Regions from separate parts of the Thioalkalivibrio sp. ALgr3 genome, predicted to be linked through region 2. Evidence: predicted binding sites of a transcription regulator. Region 2 holds the regulator's gene; each other region holds the start of a gene.

Region 1 (4,080 bases), on a different contig from region 2:
GCCCATCGAAAGTCCATAGACGAGGTCGGACACGAAGCGGGCCGTGCGTTCACGCTGCTCGATTGCACGAACCCCGGCCGCGGCGGCTTCGCGGATCTCCGGGTTCGTCTCGACGGGCTGGCCGTCGTCGTCGCGTTCCAGCAGGGCCTGCAGATCGCTGCGCAGGCGGCTGGCCCGCACCTCGGCCACGATCTCGACGGCTTCCAGCCGACGGGCATCGTCCTCGCTGTCGAGGTCCAGCTGGGCCAGGGCAATGTTCAGAAGGCGTTCCGTTTCCGCGGCCGTTTCCTCGTCGAGGGCGGCGACGATGGCATCGCGCATCTCCGGACGGGGGCGTTCCGCCAGTTCTTCGGCCGCGGCGAGGCGGGCGGCCGGGTCGTCCGCGAAGATCTGCAATGCGCCGATGGTCGGGCGCAGGATCCGGCGGATGGGGTTGGTCGCACGTGGTTCGTTCAGATCGCCTGTGTCCAGATCCTCCCGGGGTTCACCGGTAATGGCCTCCCGGAATGTCCCGTCGCGGGCATCCTCGATGATCAGGGTCTCGTCATCGGTGAAAAACAGCCGACGGTCGCGCAGCGCCAGCAGGGCGGGCAGCGTGTCCGCGTCCTGACTGGCCGCGATGTCCTCGATGGCGGCCTGCAGCGCCCGGATGTCCTGAGTGGCCATGGCCCTCAGGAGTTCTGCGGTATCTTCGGCCAGTTCTTCGTCGGTGACTTCGGCCAGCTCGGCTTCCAGTTGTTCTTCCTGCTCTTCTTCGAGCTGTTCGGCCTGTTCCCGGGCCTCTCCCATGGCCGCCGATGCGCCCGGTGACAGCAGGGGCGTCAGGAGCATTGCGCACAGCAGGCCGATGGCGACACGTGCGGTGAGTCGCATGATTCTCTCTCCTCAGGGTGCCCCGCCACGGATGCGCGGGGGGCAATCGGGAAGGCCGGCACCGGTGTGGTGCCGGCCGGACGTACCCGGACTCAGAAGCGCAGGTCGTAGGTGGGTTCTTCGCAGTCGCCGCAGACCCAGGGGTAGCGCCAGTTCGCTACACGGTCTTCGTTACCTTCGACGTAATCGCTCCACGGCTCGGCGCGGACCACGTCATCGGTTTCCCAGACCGGGAAGAACTGACCATCCGGCTGGATCTCGCCAATGATCACGGGCTTGTGCAGATGGTGGTTCTCGTCGTCCATGCACACCTCGAACCCGGACGGCGCATCGACGCACTGCCCGTACACCGCCTGGCGAACGGCGTCGACGTCCGTCGTGCCTGCCTGCAGGACCGCCTGGGCCCACATGCGCATGCCGATGTGCGTGGCTTCCATCGGATCGTTGGTCACCCGGTCGGAACCGCCGGACAGGCCTTCCTGTTCCACGTATTCCATCCACCGCTCGGTGAAGCGTTCGTTTTCCGGGGTCTCGATGGACATGAAGTAGTTCCAGGCGGCGAGGTGGCCCGCGAGGGGGTCGGTGTCCATGCCGCGGAGTTCTTCCTCGCCCACCGAAGTCGCCAGTACCGGAACGTCGATGGGATCAATGCCCTGGTTGGCCAGCTCCTGGTAGAACGCCACGTTGGAATCGCCGTTGATGGTGTTGATCACCGCGGTGGGGCCATCCTGGGAGAAGCTGTCGATGTCGCTGACCAGCGTCTGGAAATCGGCATGTTCGAACGGGAAGTAGACCTCCTCGATGGCGTCGTCCGAAATCCCGTGGGCATTCAGATAGGCACGCACGATGCGGTTGGTGGTCCGCGGGAAGACGTAGTCAGTGCCGACCAGGAAGAAGCGCTCGGCGCCGCCGCCCTCGTCGCTCATCAGATATTCCACGCCGGGCAGGGTCTGCTGGTTCGGCGCGGCGCCGGTGTAAAAGATGTTGCGCGAGGACTCCTCGCCCTCGTACTGGACCGGATAGAACATCAGCCCGTTGAGTTCCTCGAGGACCGGCAGGACCGCTTCACGGGACACTGATGTCCACGAGCCGAAGATGACGTCCACGTTCTCGCGCTCGATCATCTCACGGGCGTGTTCGGCGTAGGTGGGCCAGTCGGAGCCGGGGTCCATCACCACCGGTTCGAGTTCGCGGCCCAGCAGGCCGCCGTTTTCGTTAATGTCCTCGATGGTCATCAGGGCCACGTCCCGGAGGGACGTCTCGCTGATGGCCATCGTGCCCGACAGCGAGTGGAGGATGCCCACCTTGATCGGATCTTCGTCGGCCTGTGCGGTTATGCCTCCGCCGGTTGCCAGGCCCAGGGCCAGTGCGACACCGGTGGCGGTGCGGGTGGCCCGGCGCGCGAGCGAAATTTGCGGGGGGTGGCTCGTGTTTGGATGCATCGACTGTCTCCGTTCTCCGCTAGGGATCGTTTCCAGGGAACAACCCGGCACTCGGTAATACCGGCGCCGGACATTCCCGGGGCAGCAAGCTGTGTGCCATGAACGGAAAACGGGGTCTTGCGCCCGGTGTCCGCAGTCATCTCCGGTCGGGAGGGGAGGGCGGACTGCATGCACATGGTGCATCTGTCTCGTGATGGGGCGGAGGTTGCCGCACGGGTGTGCATCGTCCGCCGGGCGGTCGCTGCTCAGGCCGATTCCCTGGCGGGGAGCATTCCATGCTCGATGATGAACCGGACGACTTCATCCAGGCCCTCGCCCGTGCGCATGTTCGTGAAGACAAACGGGCGCTCGCCGCGCATGCGCCGACTGTCGCGGTCCATGACCTCCAGCGATGCACCGACCCCCTCGGCGAGATCGATCTTGTTGATCACCAGCAGGTCGGAACGGGTCACGCCGGGCCCCCCTTTGCGCGGGATCTTGTCGCCCGCGCAGACGTCGATCACGTAGATCGTCAGATCGGACAGCTCCGGGCTGAACGTCGCGGACAGGTTGTCGCCGCCGCTCTCGACGAATACGACCTCGAGGCCGGGAAAACGGATGCCGAGGTCGGCCAGGGCCGACAGGTTCATCGAGGCATCCTCGCGGATCGCCGTGTGCGGGCACCCGCCGGTCTCCACCCCGACGATGCGTTCGGCCTCCAGCGCATCGTGGCGGGTCAGGAACTCGGCATCCTCGCGGGTGTAGATGTCGTTGGTGACCACGGCGATGCTGTACATCTCGCGCATGCGCTGACACAGGGCCTGGAGCAGGGCGGTCTTGCCGGAGCCGACCGGCCCGCCGATGCCGACGCGCAGGACTCGGGGATTCAGTGACATGGGGTTCTCCTGAGGGGCTTTCCTGACTGGGGAAGGGGCCTAACTGCGAAACAGGCGTGAATACTGGGTTTCGTGCAGGGCGCTGGCGATGGCGACACCGGGGGCCGTGCCGCCAATCGCCGCGTCGTCCCGCGCAAGCCCCTCCCGTGCAGCCCCGCCGATGGTCGAGGCCAGGCGGTGGAGCAGGCGCTGACCGGCGGTCTGCCCCAGCGGGACCAGCTTGATCGCGGCCGCGACCTGGTTCTCGCACCAGGACCAGAGAATCGCCTCGGCTCCTTCCTCGACCGGGATGGACCAGCGCGCCAGCGCCAGCGCGAACAGCGTGGCCCAGGTGGCGTCGGGATGACCCTGCCACCGGTCGGCCTCGTTCAGATCGAGCTCGGACAGCAGACGCGCCAGCGCCTGCCCGAGGTGACGGTCTTCGGCGCGCAGTTCGCGGGTCTCGCGACTGGCGCCCAGCCACGCACTGAACCGTTCGACGGCCTCGTCGTCGTCCTCCAGCCAGGCCCGGTGCAGGCGTGCGAGCAGGGGGATGTCGATCCGGCTCAGGCTGTGGCGGATCTGGCCCTGCATCCAGTCGGCCACCGCGGCCTCGTCCGCGAGCCAGCCCGCTTCGATGGCCCATTCCATGCCACCGGAATAGCTGTAGGTCCCGACCGGCAGCGTGGGGCTCACCAGTTGCCAGAGACGTCGCCGTGCCAGGCCCGGGTCAGTCAGCCCCGGATCAGTGCGAATGGCCATGGCCGTGACCGCCGTGGGCGTGTCCGTGCCCGTAGGCGCCGGCCTCCGGCTCGAACGGGGCGTGCTCGAAGATTGGATCGAGTCCGATGCCGCGCAGCATGTCGTCCAGCACGTGGTCGTGCAGGTAACGCAGCCGGCCCGGGTCGATC
Region 2 (4,080 bases):
AGTCGCCATACATCGCGCGGATGTTGAGCACGCCCAGGCCGCGCACCTCGAGCAGATCCTGGAGCAGGGCGGGGCAGTGTCCACGCACGATATCGGGGGCAATGCGCGCGAACTCGGGGGCATCATCGGCGATCAGCCGGTGGCCACGCGAGATCAGCTCGAGTGCGACCTCGCTCTTGCCGACGCTGGAGGCCCCCGAGATCAGTACACCGATCCCGAGGATCTCCATGAACACCCCGTGGCGCACCTCGAAATGGGCGAGGCGCTGCTGCAGGAAATAGCGCAGCAGCGCGATGACTTCGTGCGAGGATGTGCGTGTGCACAGGATCACCGGCAGGGGGTCGTCACCTGTCTGCGGCATGCGCGGGAACGGGCAGGTGTCCTCGGCGAAGATCACCATGGTAGTACCGGTGCGGGCCATTTCCAGCACCAGGTGGTCACGCTGCTCGTCGGACAGGCCGGCGATGTAGCGGGCCTCGTAGTCGCCGATGACCTGGATGCGGTTGGGGCGGATCAGGTTCAGGTGGCCGGCCAGCGGCAGGTCGCCATCCCCGAATCCCAGGAGTTCGCGGTCGCCCGCGGCCTCCTCTCCGTGGACGTAGCGCAGGTCCAGACGGCTCCCCATCGCCCGCGTGAGCGCGGCGATGGTGATGTTGCTCGCGGTGCCGTCGGCTGCCGCTTCCGCCCGGTCGGCCATGGTCAGGTCTCGCCCAGGGCCCGGGTGAGGGCCTGCTGGACCCCCGCGCTGTCCGCGGCGCGCCGGATGCCGGCGAGGGTGTCCGGCTGCGACAGCCCGCGCGCGAGCTGGGCCAGCAGGTCCAGGTGTTCGCTGGTGGCCTCTTCCGGCACCAGCAGGGCGATCAGGATGTCCACCGGTTCGTGGTCCATGGCTTCGAAATCCACGCCCTGATCCAGACGCAGGACCGCGATGCGGGGCGTATCCAGCTCGGCGAGACGGCCGTGCGGGATCGCCACGCCATGGCCGAGCCCGGTGGAGCCCAGTTTTTCACGGGCCGACATGGCTTCGAACGCGGCACTGGCCGCCAGTCCGTCCGCGGCCCCGTCCACCAGCAGATCGGCGAGGGTTTCCAGCGCTCGTTTCTTGCTGGAGCAGTCGGTTTCCAGTCCGATGCGCTCCGGGGTGATGAGCTCGGCCGGATTCATCGGCTTACTCGGGTTGTTCGCGGTTGCGCTGGGCGCCCTCGGCGCGATGATGATCCTTGACCTTCTCCTTGTGCTTGATCAGCTGGCGGTCGACCTTGTCGATCAGGCCGTCGATGGCGGCGTACATGTCATCGTGGCTGGCCTCGGCGTGGATGTGGTTGCCGCTGACCTGCAGATTCGCTTCCGCCTTGTTGTGCAGCTTCTGCGTCTTCTCGTGGTTCAGCACCACGTGCACGTCGATCACCTTGTCGAAGTGGCGTTCCAGCTTCTGGAATTTCTCGTTGACGTAGTCGCGCAGGGCGTCGGTGATGTCGACGTGGTGTCCGGTGAGATTGATCTGCATGGGTCAGGCTCCTTTCGGTTTGCTTCCGGTCGGCATGGCGGCCATCTGGCGGCGCTCGCTGGAGGATGGCAGGTTCATGCCCTCCCGGTATTTGGCCACGGTACGCCGGGCCACGTTGATGCCCCGATCCGCCAGGATCTGGGCGAGGCGGGAATCGCTGAGCGGTTTGCCCGGCGTTTCCTCTTCGATGAGTTCGCGGATCATGGCACGAATCGCGGTCGCGGAGCATTCCCCGCCGTCGCTGGTGCCCACGTGACTGGAGAAGAAATACTTGAATTCGAACACCCCGCGGGGGGTGTGCATGTATTTCTGCGTGGTGACCCGCGAGATCGTGGACTCGTGCATCTCCAGGGCTTCGGCGATGTCGCGCAGGATCAGCGGCTGCATCGCCACCTCGCCGTGTTCCAGGAACCCCTGCTGGCGTTCGACGATCGCTCGCGCCACGCGCAGCAGGGTGTCGTTGCGGCTGTGCAGGCTCTTGATGAACCATCGCGCCTCCTGCAGCTGATCGCGCATGAAGGCGCTGTCGCGGGCATCGGAGACCTGGCGGACCATGCCGGCGTAGAGGTCGTTGATGCGAATGCGCGGGGCGATCTCGGGATTCAGGTCGACCTGCCAGCCCCGGTCGGTATGACGCACGTAGACATCCGGGACCACGTATTCCGGCGGTGTCTCGCTGATCTGGGCGCCGGGGCGCGGGTTGAGCGTGCGGATCAGGTCCAGCGCCGCGGCCAGTTCGTCGCCATCGCGTACGCCGCTCTGGCGCTGCAGGGCCTTGTAGTCACGCCGGGCAAGGGCGTCCATGCCGTGTTCCAGGAGCGCGCGCGCCGCCTCGCGCGAGGGCGCGTCCGGCGCCAGCTCGCCCAGCTGGACCTCCAGGCACTCGCGCAGATCCAGCGAACCGACCCCCAGCGGGTCGCAGTGCTGCAACCAGTGGCGTACGGCCTCGACCTCGTCGGTGTCGACGGGGGGGTCTTCACTCCGGCTGATGGTCTCGGCCAGGGTCTCGACGTCGCCCTCGAGGTAGCCGTCGCCGTTGATGGTGTCGATCAGGGCGGCGCCGATGCGCTGGTCGCGCGGGGTCAGGTGCGACAGATGCAGCTGCCACAGCAGGTGATCCTGCAGCCCGCCGCCGTCGTCGTCCGAGGTGTTCTCCAGCGGGTCGCGGTCGTCCGGACCGCGCGGGCTGGCGCTGGCGTCGTAGATGTCTTCCCAGCGGCTGTCGGTCACCAGCTCGTCGGGGATGATGTCCTCCGAGCCGCCGGCATCCACCGTTTCGCCGGTGCCGGCGGCGTCGCTGCCGCTCTCGCCGTCGTCGGTGTTCGCGTCGCTGTCGGTGTCCGCGGTGTCCCCCGCGTCGGCACCGAGTTCGTCATCCTCGGCCTGTTCCAGCATGGGATTGCTTTCCAGCGCCTGCTGGATCTCGGCCTGGAGCTCCAGCGTGGACAGCTGCAGCAGCCGGATGGCCTGCTGCAGCTGCGGCGTCATGGTCAGCGTCTGACCGAGCTGCAGATTCAGCCCGGGCTTCAGCATGAGTTGGGAAAGGCGTTGGTCACCATAAGTGAATAGTAATCCCTTGCTGCGGGCTTGTGCACCGCCCCGGTGCGGCGGTCGGTGTCACAGGCGGAAGTTTTCGCCGAGGTAGACCTCGCGCACGCGGGTGTCGGCCAGCAGTTCGTCCGGCGTGCCCGCGCTCAGCAGGTGCCCCTCGCTGAGGATGTAGGCGCGGTGGCAGATGCCCAGGGTCTCGCGCACGTTGTGGTCCGAGATTAGTACGCCGATGCCGCGTTCGGCCAGGTGGCGGATCACTTCCTGGATCTCGCTGACCGAGATCGGGTCGACCCCGGCGAAGGGTTCGTCCAGGCAGATAAACCGCGGATCACCGGCCAGCGCACGGGCGATCTCGGCGCGCCGCCGTTCGCCTCCGGACAACGCGATGCCGGGGCTGTGGCGCACGGTTTCGAGCTGGAATTCCTCGATCAGGGCATCGCCGATGCGGCGGCGCTCGTGGCGGTCCAGTCCGGGCCGCAGTTCCAGCACTGCCTGCAGGTTGTCCTGGACCGACAGGCGGCGGAAGATCGAGGCCTCCTGCGGGAGATAGCCCAGCCCGGCGCGGGCGCGTTCGTGGATGGGCGCCCGGGTGATGTCGCGCCCGCCCAGGGTGATGCGCCCGGTATTGGGCCGGATCAGGCCGACCAGGCTGTAGAAACAGGTGGTCTTGCCGGCCCCGTTGGGTCCCAGCAGGCCGACCACCTCGCCGGGCACCAGGTCCACGTCCATTGCGTCCAGCACGGTACGCTGGCCATAGCGCTTGCTCAGCTCGCGGGCGACCAGATGGGCGTCGGCCGCGGGCCTCATGGATCGTCCTCGCGTGGCTGCAGGCGGATGTGCACGCGCTCGTCGTCGGTGTCGCCGCGTTCGGCGCGGATCACGTCGCGTTCGAGATCGTAGGTGATGCGCTGCCCGCGGGCATCCTCGGCGGCGGTGATGACGCGTGCCCGTTCGGTCAGGATCACGCGTTCCTCGTCGAGGAAATAGTCGATGCGCAGCCCCTCGGCGATGCGCGTCTCGCC
Region 3 (4,080 bases), on a different contig from region 2:
GCGTGGAAGCCAGCTCCGGGAGGATCACGTGGCGCAGGATCTCGAACGGAAAACCGTCGCGAAACCAGGAGGTTTCGTTGGTGGTCATCGCGTCGATGACGCGCGTGCGCAGCTTCGGACTGGGCGCCTTGCGCAGGGCGTGGAGCAGTTCCGGCACGTCCTTGTAGCCGAATTCATCCAGCAGGCGGGACAGCCGGCTGGACACCAGGTACTGGCGGCTGTCCCCCAGCACCAGGCCACAGCACTCGGAGAGAAAGCGCGCGAATTCTTCGTAGTCACGGGAATCGATCACGCACAAAACTCCGTGTTAACACGTGCCGGGCCCGTCCGCCGTCCGCTGGTTGTTCGGTTCGAGGATTCCATGCCGCCACAGTATAGGGCTTCAGGGCGACCTTGCGGGAGTCCGCGACACGCAAAGGGGCGGCAAGTGCCGACCGCCCGCCTCCGCCGGGCCGGCAACCCCTCGCCCCCGGTAACCACCGACATCTCAGGCGGTCTTGTTGATCTGTTCCAGGACCGCACTGGCCAGTTCGTCCGGGTTGAACTTGGAAAGGAACGCATCCGCGCCGGCCCGACGCACCATGTCGGTATTGAATTCGCCGCTGAGCGAGGAATGCAGCAGCACCCGCAGCGGCCGCAGCCGCTCGTTCTCGCGGATCTTTGCCGTCAGGGTATAACCGTCCATGCGCGGCATTTCGATATCCGAGATCACCAGCTCGACCGTGTCGTGGATCGGGCCCTCTGCGGCTTTCTCCTCCAGGTAATCCAGGGCTTCACGCCCGTCCTTGCACAGCACGTAGGGCCACTCGAGCCCCTGGATGGCGCTTTCGATCTGGCGGCGGGCCACCACCGAGTCGTCGGCGATGACGATTTCCCGACGCTCGGGTGTCTGCTCGGCCACCGCGGAACGCACGCTTTCCGACACCTCGGTGGGCAGCGGATTGACCAGCGACAGCACGCGCTCCACGTCGATGATCTCCACCAGCTTGTTGTCGAGTTCGGTGACCGCCACCAGAAACGACTCGCGCCCGGTGCCGCGCGGGGGCGACTTCACCTGGTCCCAGTTGACGTTCACGATGCGATCCACCGCCGATACCATGAAGCCCTGCACCGAGCGGTTGAACTCCGTGATCACAACCTTCTGCTGCCCGTCCGCCCCGGCCCGGGTCGATTGCATGCCCATCGCCCGCGCCAGATCGATGATCGGCACGGTCTTGTCGCGCAGGGTGGTGACGCCCCGCACCACCCCGGCGGACCCGGGAATCTGGCGCAACTGCGGCAGCGGAATCACCTCGCGCACCTTGAACACGTTGATCCCGAAGGTCTGCGTGCCGCCCAGATAGAACAGCAGAAGCTCCATCCGGTTCTGCCCGACCATCTGCGTGCGCTGGTTCACGTCGTCAATAAACTGACTCACGGTTCTCGCCCCCTGGGTTGTTCTCCCTGCTAACGGCCGCGCCGGCGGGAGCTTGAACCACGCATCGGGCGCGCAGGACAGGCGCCGGATGCCATGGCACAGAATCTGCATGTATTCCGTTACGAAGACACAGGGTCAACGGTGACCGGACATGCACCTTCTCAAGTTACAGGCTTTGCTCCCGTACCGCAGCCCGGGCCGCAGCGGGGGTACGCTCCTCCTGATGCTCGCGCTCCTCGCCCCGACCGCGCAAGCGGAGATCGAGCCGGTGCAGAACATTCGCGACAGCGCGGAACGGTTCCTGCACCAACAGCTGGGGGACCACAACGGTGACGATGTGGAGGTGCAACTCGGTCATGTCGACGAGCGCCTGCGCCTCAAGCGCTGCGACGAGCCCCTGGAGGCTTCGCTGCCGCCCGGCGGACGCCCGAGGGGCAATACCGCGGTCAACATCCGTTGCCCCGGACCGGTGACCTGGTCGGTGTACGTTCCGGCCGCCGTGGAACGCCACGCCGAGGTGGTGGTGGCCCGACGCAACCTGTCGCGTCAGCAGACCCTGGGACCGGGCGATCTGCGCATGGAACGCATCGAGACGTCGCGCCAGGCCACCCATTATTTCGAGGATGCATCCGAGGTCGTCGGTCTGCAGACCCGCCGCGCGATCCGCCAGGGCCAGGTCATCGGCCAGCAGCACGTCAACGAACGCCAGGTGATCCAGCGCGGCCAGCGCGTTACCATCCTCGCCAACAGCGGCAGCGTCACTATCCGCATGCAGGGCGAAGCCCTGGAGGACGCCACGGCCGGCGACTGGATCCGCGTGCGCAACACGTCCTCGGGACGCGAGATCGAGGGCGAGGTCCAGCCATCGGGCACGGTTCGCGTCGCCCTGTAGTAAAATGTGACGGAAATCCCGCAACTGACCCTACAGTTTCGGGCATTCCGGCCGATACACGCGGTAGACCAGTAAAACGACAGGACAAAGTCATGGATATCAAAGGCCCCAACATCAACGGCCTGCGCCCCGACAGCCAGAACGGCGGAGTCCGCGGCCGTGACGACGACGCCCGCACCGGCGGCAACGGGGTGGATCGCGCCGGCAATGGCGATGCCGCCAGCGGCGACGCCGTCACCCTGACCGGCGCCGCCCAGGCCATGAACGGCAGCGGCGAAGCCAGCGAGGCCGCACCGTTCAACGAGGCGAAGGTGGCCGAGATCCGCGAGGCGATCGCTCAGGGGAACTACCCGATCGACAACGAAGAGCTGGCCGATCGCATGATGGAAATCGAAGGCCTGCTGCGGTGATCCGGTGGTGACCGACGAAACCGGAATTCGTCCTTCCCTGGAGGAATCCATCCGTCTCGGACAACGGCTGGAGGATATCCTGCTGGAGGAAACCCGGGCCATTGAGTCACGCGAACCGGATCGACTGCAGGCCGCGGTCCAGCGCAAGCAGGAACTGCTGCGTGCACTGGAAACCGAAACCCGCAAACAGCAGCAATGGATCGAGGCCCGCGGGGCCGAGTTCACCCCGGAAGGGGTGGCGCGGCTGTTCGCGCGGCTGGAGGGAGGGGAGCACCTCAATGACCGCTGGCAGGCGCTGCGGGCGACGATCGAACGCTGCAACGAACTCAACCAGGGCAATGCCCGGCTGATCGAACGCAACCAGCGCCGGGTGCAGATGTCCATGCAGATCCTGCGCGGCGAGGACAGCGGCCCGGCCACGACCTACGATCCCTACGGCAAGGCCCGCCACCGTCGTACCACCGGCCAGACCATCACCCGCGCCTGAGCCCGGGTTGGCTCCGGACAGGCGTGAACTCCGTCACAGGGTGTATGATGCGCGAACCCACTTCGGACGCGACGTGCCCTCATGGATGACAACGATTATACCGTCGACACCCCGGAACGCATCGGCCAGATCCTGCGCGACCTGGACCATGGCCTGACCCTGGTCAGTATCCGCCTGGAAGAAAGCGGCCCGCTGCACACCTCGGCGCTGATCCGTCTGGATGCCGACGCGCGGCGTCTCTACCTCGACCAGCTGCAACCTCCTTCCCTGCACCAGCGGATCCGGCCCGGCCAGCCCCTGCGCGTATTCGCGACCCTGCGCGGGGTGGCCGTGCGGTTTACCACCGAGGTCCGCCAGATCGTCAGCGAATCCCCGGGGGATCTCTACGAATGTCCGTATCCCGCCGAACTGCAATACCTGCAGCGTCGCGAGACCTTCCGCGTTCATATCCCCCTGAGCAATCGCCCGACCCTGCAGATCCAGGGCGAGATGCACGAAGAACCGATCGAGGGATCGGTGGTGGACCTTTCGGCCGAAGGCATGTGCGTGGAACTGCCGAATGAAGTGCTGCAGGAGATCCCCTATGGCAGCCGCCTGGAATTCACCAACCTGCTGCTCCCGGACGTGCAGGAAAGGGTCTCCGGCGCCGCCAGGCTGGCCAACTCGCGCCCTTCCACTCGCGAAGGCCATTCGTATGCCGGCTGCGCGATCATCGAGATGTCGGCCCGCCTGGAACGTGCGATCAACGTCGCCCTGCTGTTCTATCAGCGTGAGGAACGCCGCCGCGCGATGAACTGACTGACCCCGGCTTCCGTGCCCACAAAAAAGGCCCGCACGAGCATCACTTGCCGTGCGGGCCTTTTGCGTTCTGGCG

What was found. Region 2 encodes sigma-54, which starts transcription at its own class of promoters, with help from an activator protein. Its sites were predicted from a motif close to TGGCANGNTNCNTGCTT; they were not measured.
Region 1: a site for sigma-54 is predicted at 2,398-2,414, ahead of urtA (urea ABC transporter substrate-binding protein). Genes of this name have one in related genera too.
Region 3: a site for sigma-54 is predicted at 1,512-1,528, ahead of flgA (flagellar basal body P-ring formation chaperone FlgA). Genes of this name have one in related genera too.

The regions. Positions count from the first base shown of each region.
Region 1 covers NZ_KB897976.1:437,743-441,822, forward strand. The annotation lists gene urtB (urea ABC transporter permease subunit UrtB) at 1-873, opposite strand, end outside; gene urtA (urea ABC transporter substrate-binding protein) at 966-2,315, opposite strand; gene ureG (urease accessory protein UreG) at 2,561-3,190, opposite strand; gene C998_RS0102170 (urease accessory protein UreF) at 3,230-3,931, opposite strand; gene ureE (urease accessory protein UreE) at 3,915-4,080, opposite strand, start outside.
Region 2 covers NZ_KB897978.1:220,440-224,519, forward strand. The annotation lists gene hprK (HPr(Ser) kinase/phosphatase) at 1-697, opposite strand, end outside; gene C998_RS0105350 (PTS sugar transporter subunit IIA) at 700-1,164, opposite strand; gene hpf (ribosome hibernation-promoting factor, HPF/YfiA family) at 1,169-1,507, opposite strand; gene C998_RS0105360 (RNA polymerase factor sigma-54) at 1,511-3,040, opposite strand; gene lptB (LPS export ABC transporter ATP-binding protein) at 3,125-3,865, opposite strand; gene lptA (lipopolysaccharide transport periplasmic protein LptA) at 3,862-4,080, opposite strand, start outside.
Region 3 covers NZ_KB897995.1:20,500-24,579, forward strand. The annotation lists gene C998_RS0112540 (protein-glutamate O-methyltransferase CheR) at 1-292, opposite strand, end outside; gene C998_RS0112545 (chemotaxis protein) at 488-1,417, opposite strand; gene flgA (flagellar basal body P-ring formation chaperone FlgA) at 1,641-2,309, shown strand; gene flgM (flagellar biosynthesis anti-sigma factor FlgM) at 2,402-2,719, shown strand; gene C998_RS0112560 (flagella synthesis protein FlgN) at 2,724-3,206, shown strand; gene C998_RS0112565 (flagellar brake protein) at 3,288-4,004, shown strand; tRNA gene C998_RS0112570 (tRNA-Ser) at 4,076-4,080, opposite strand, start outside.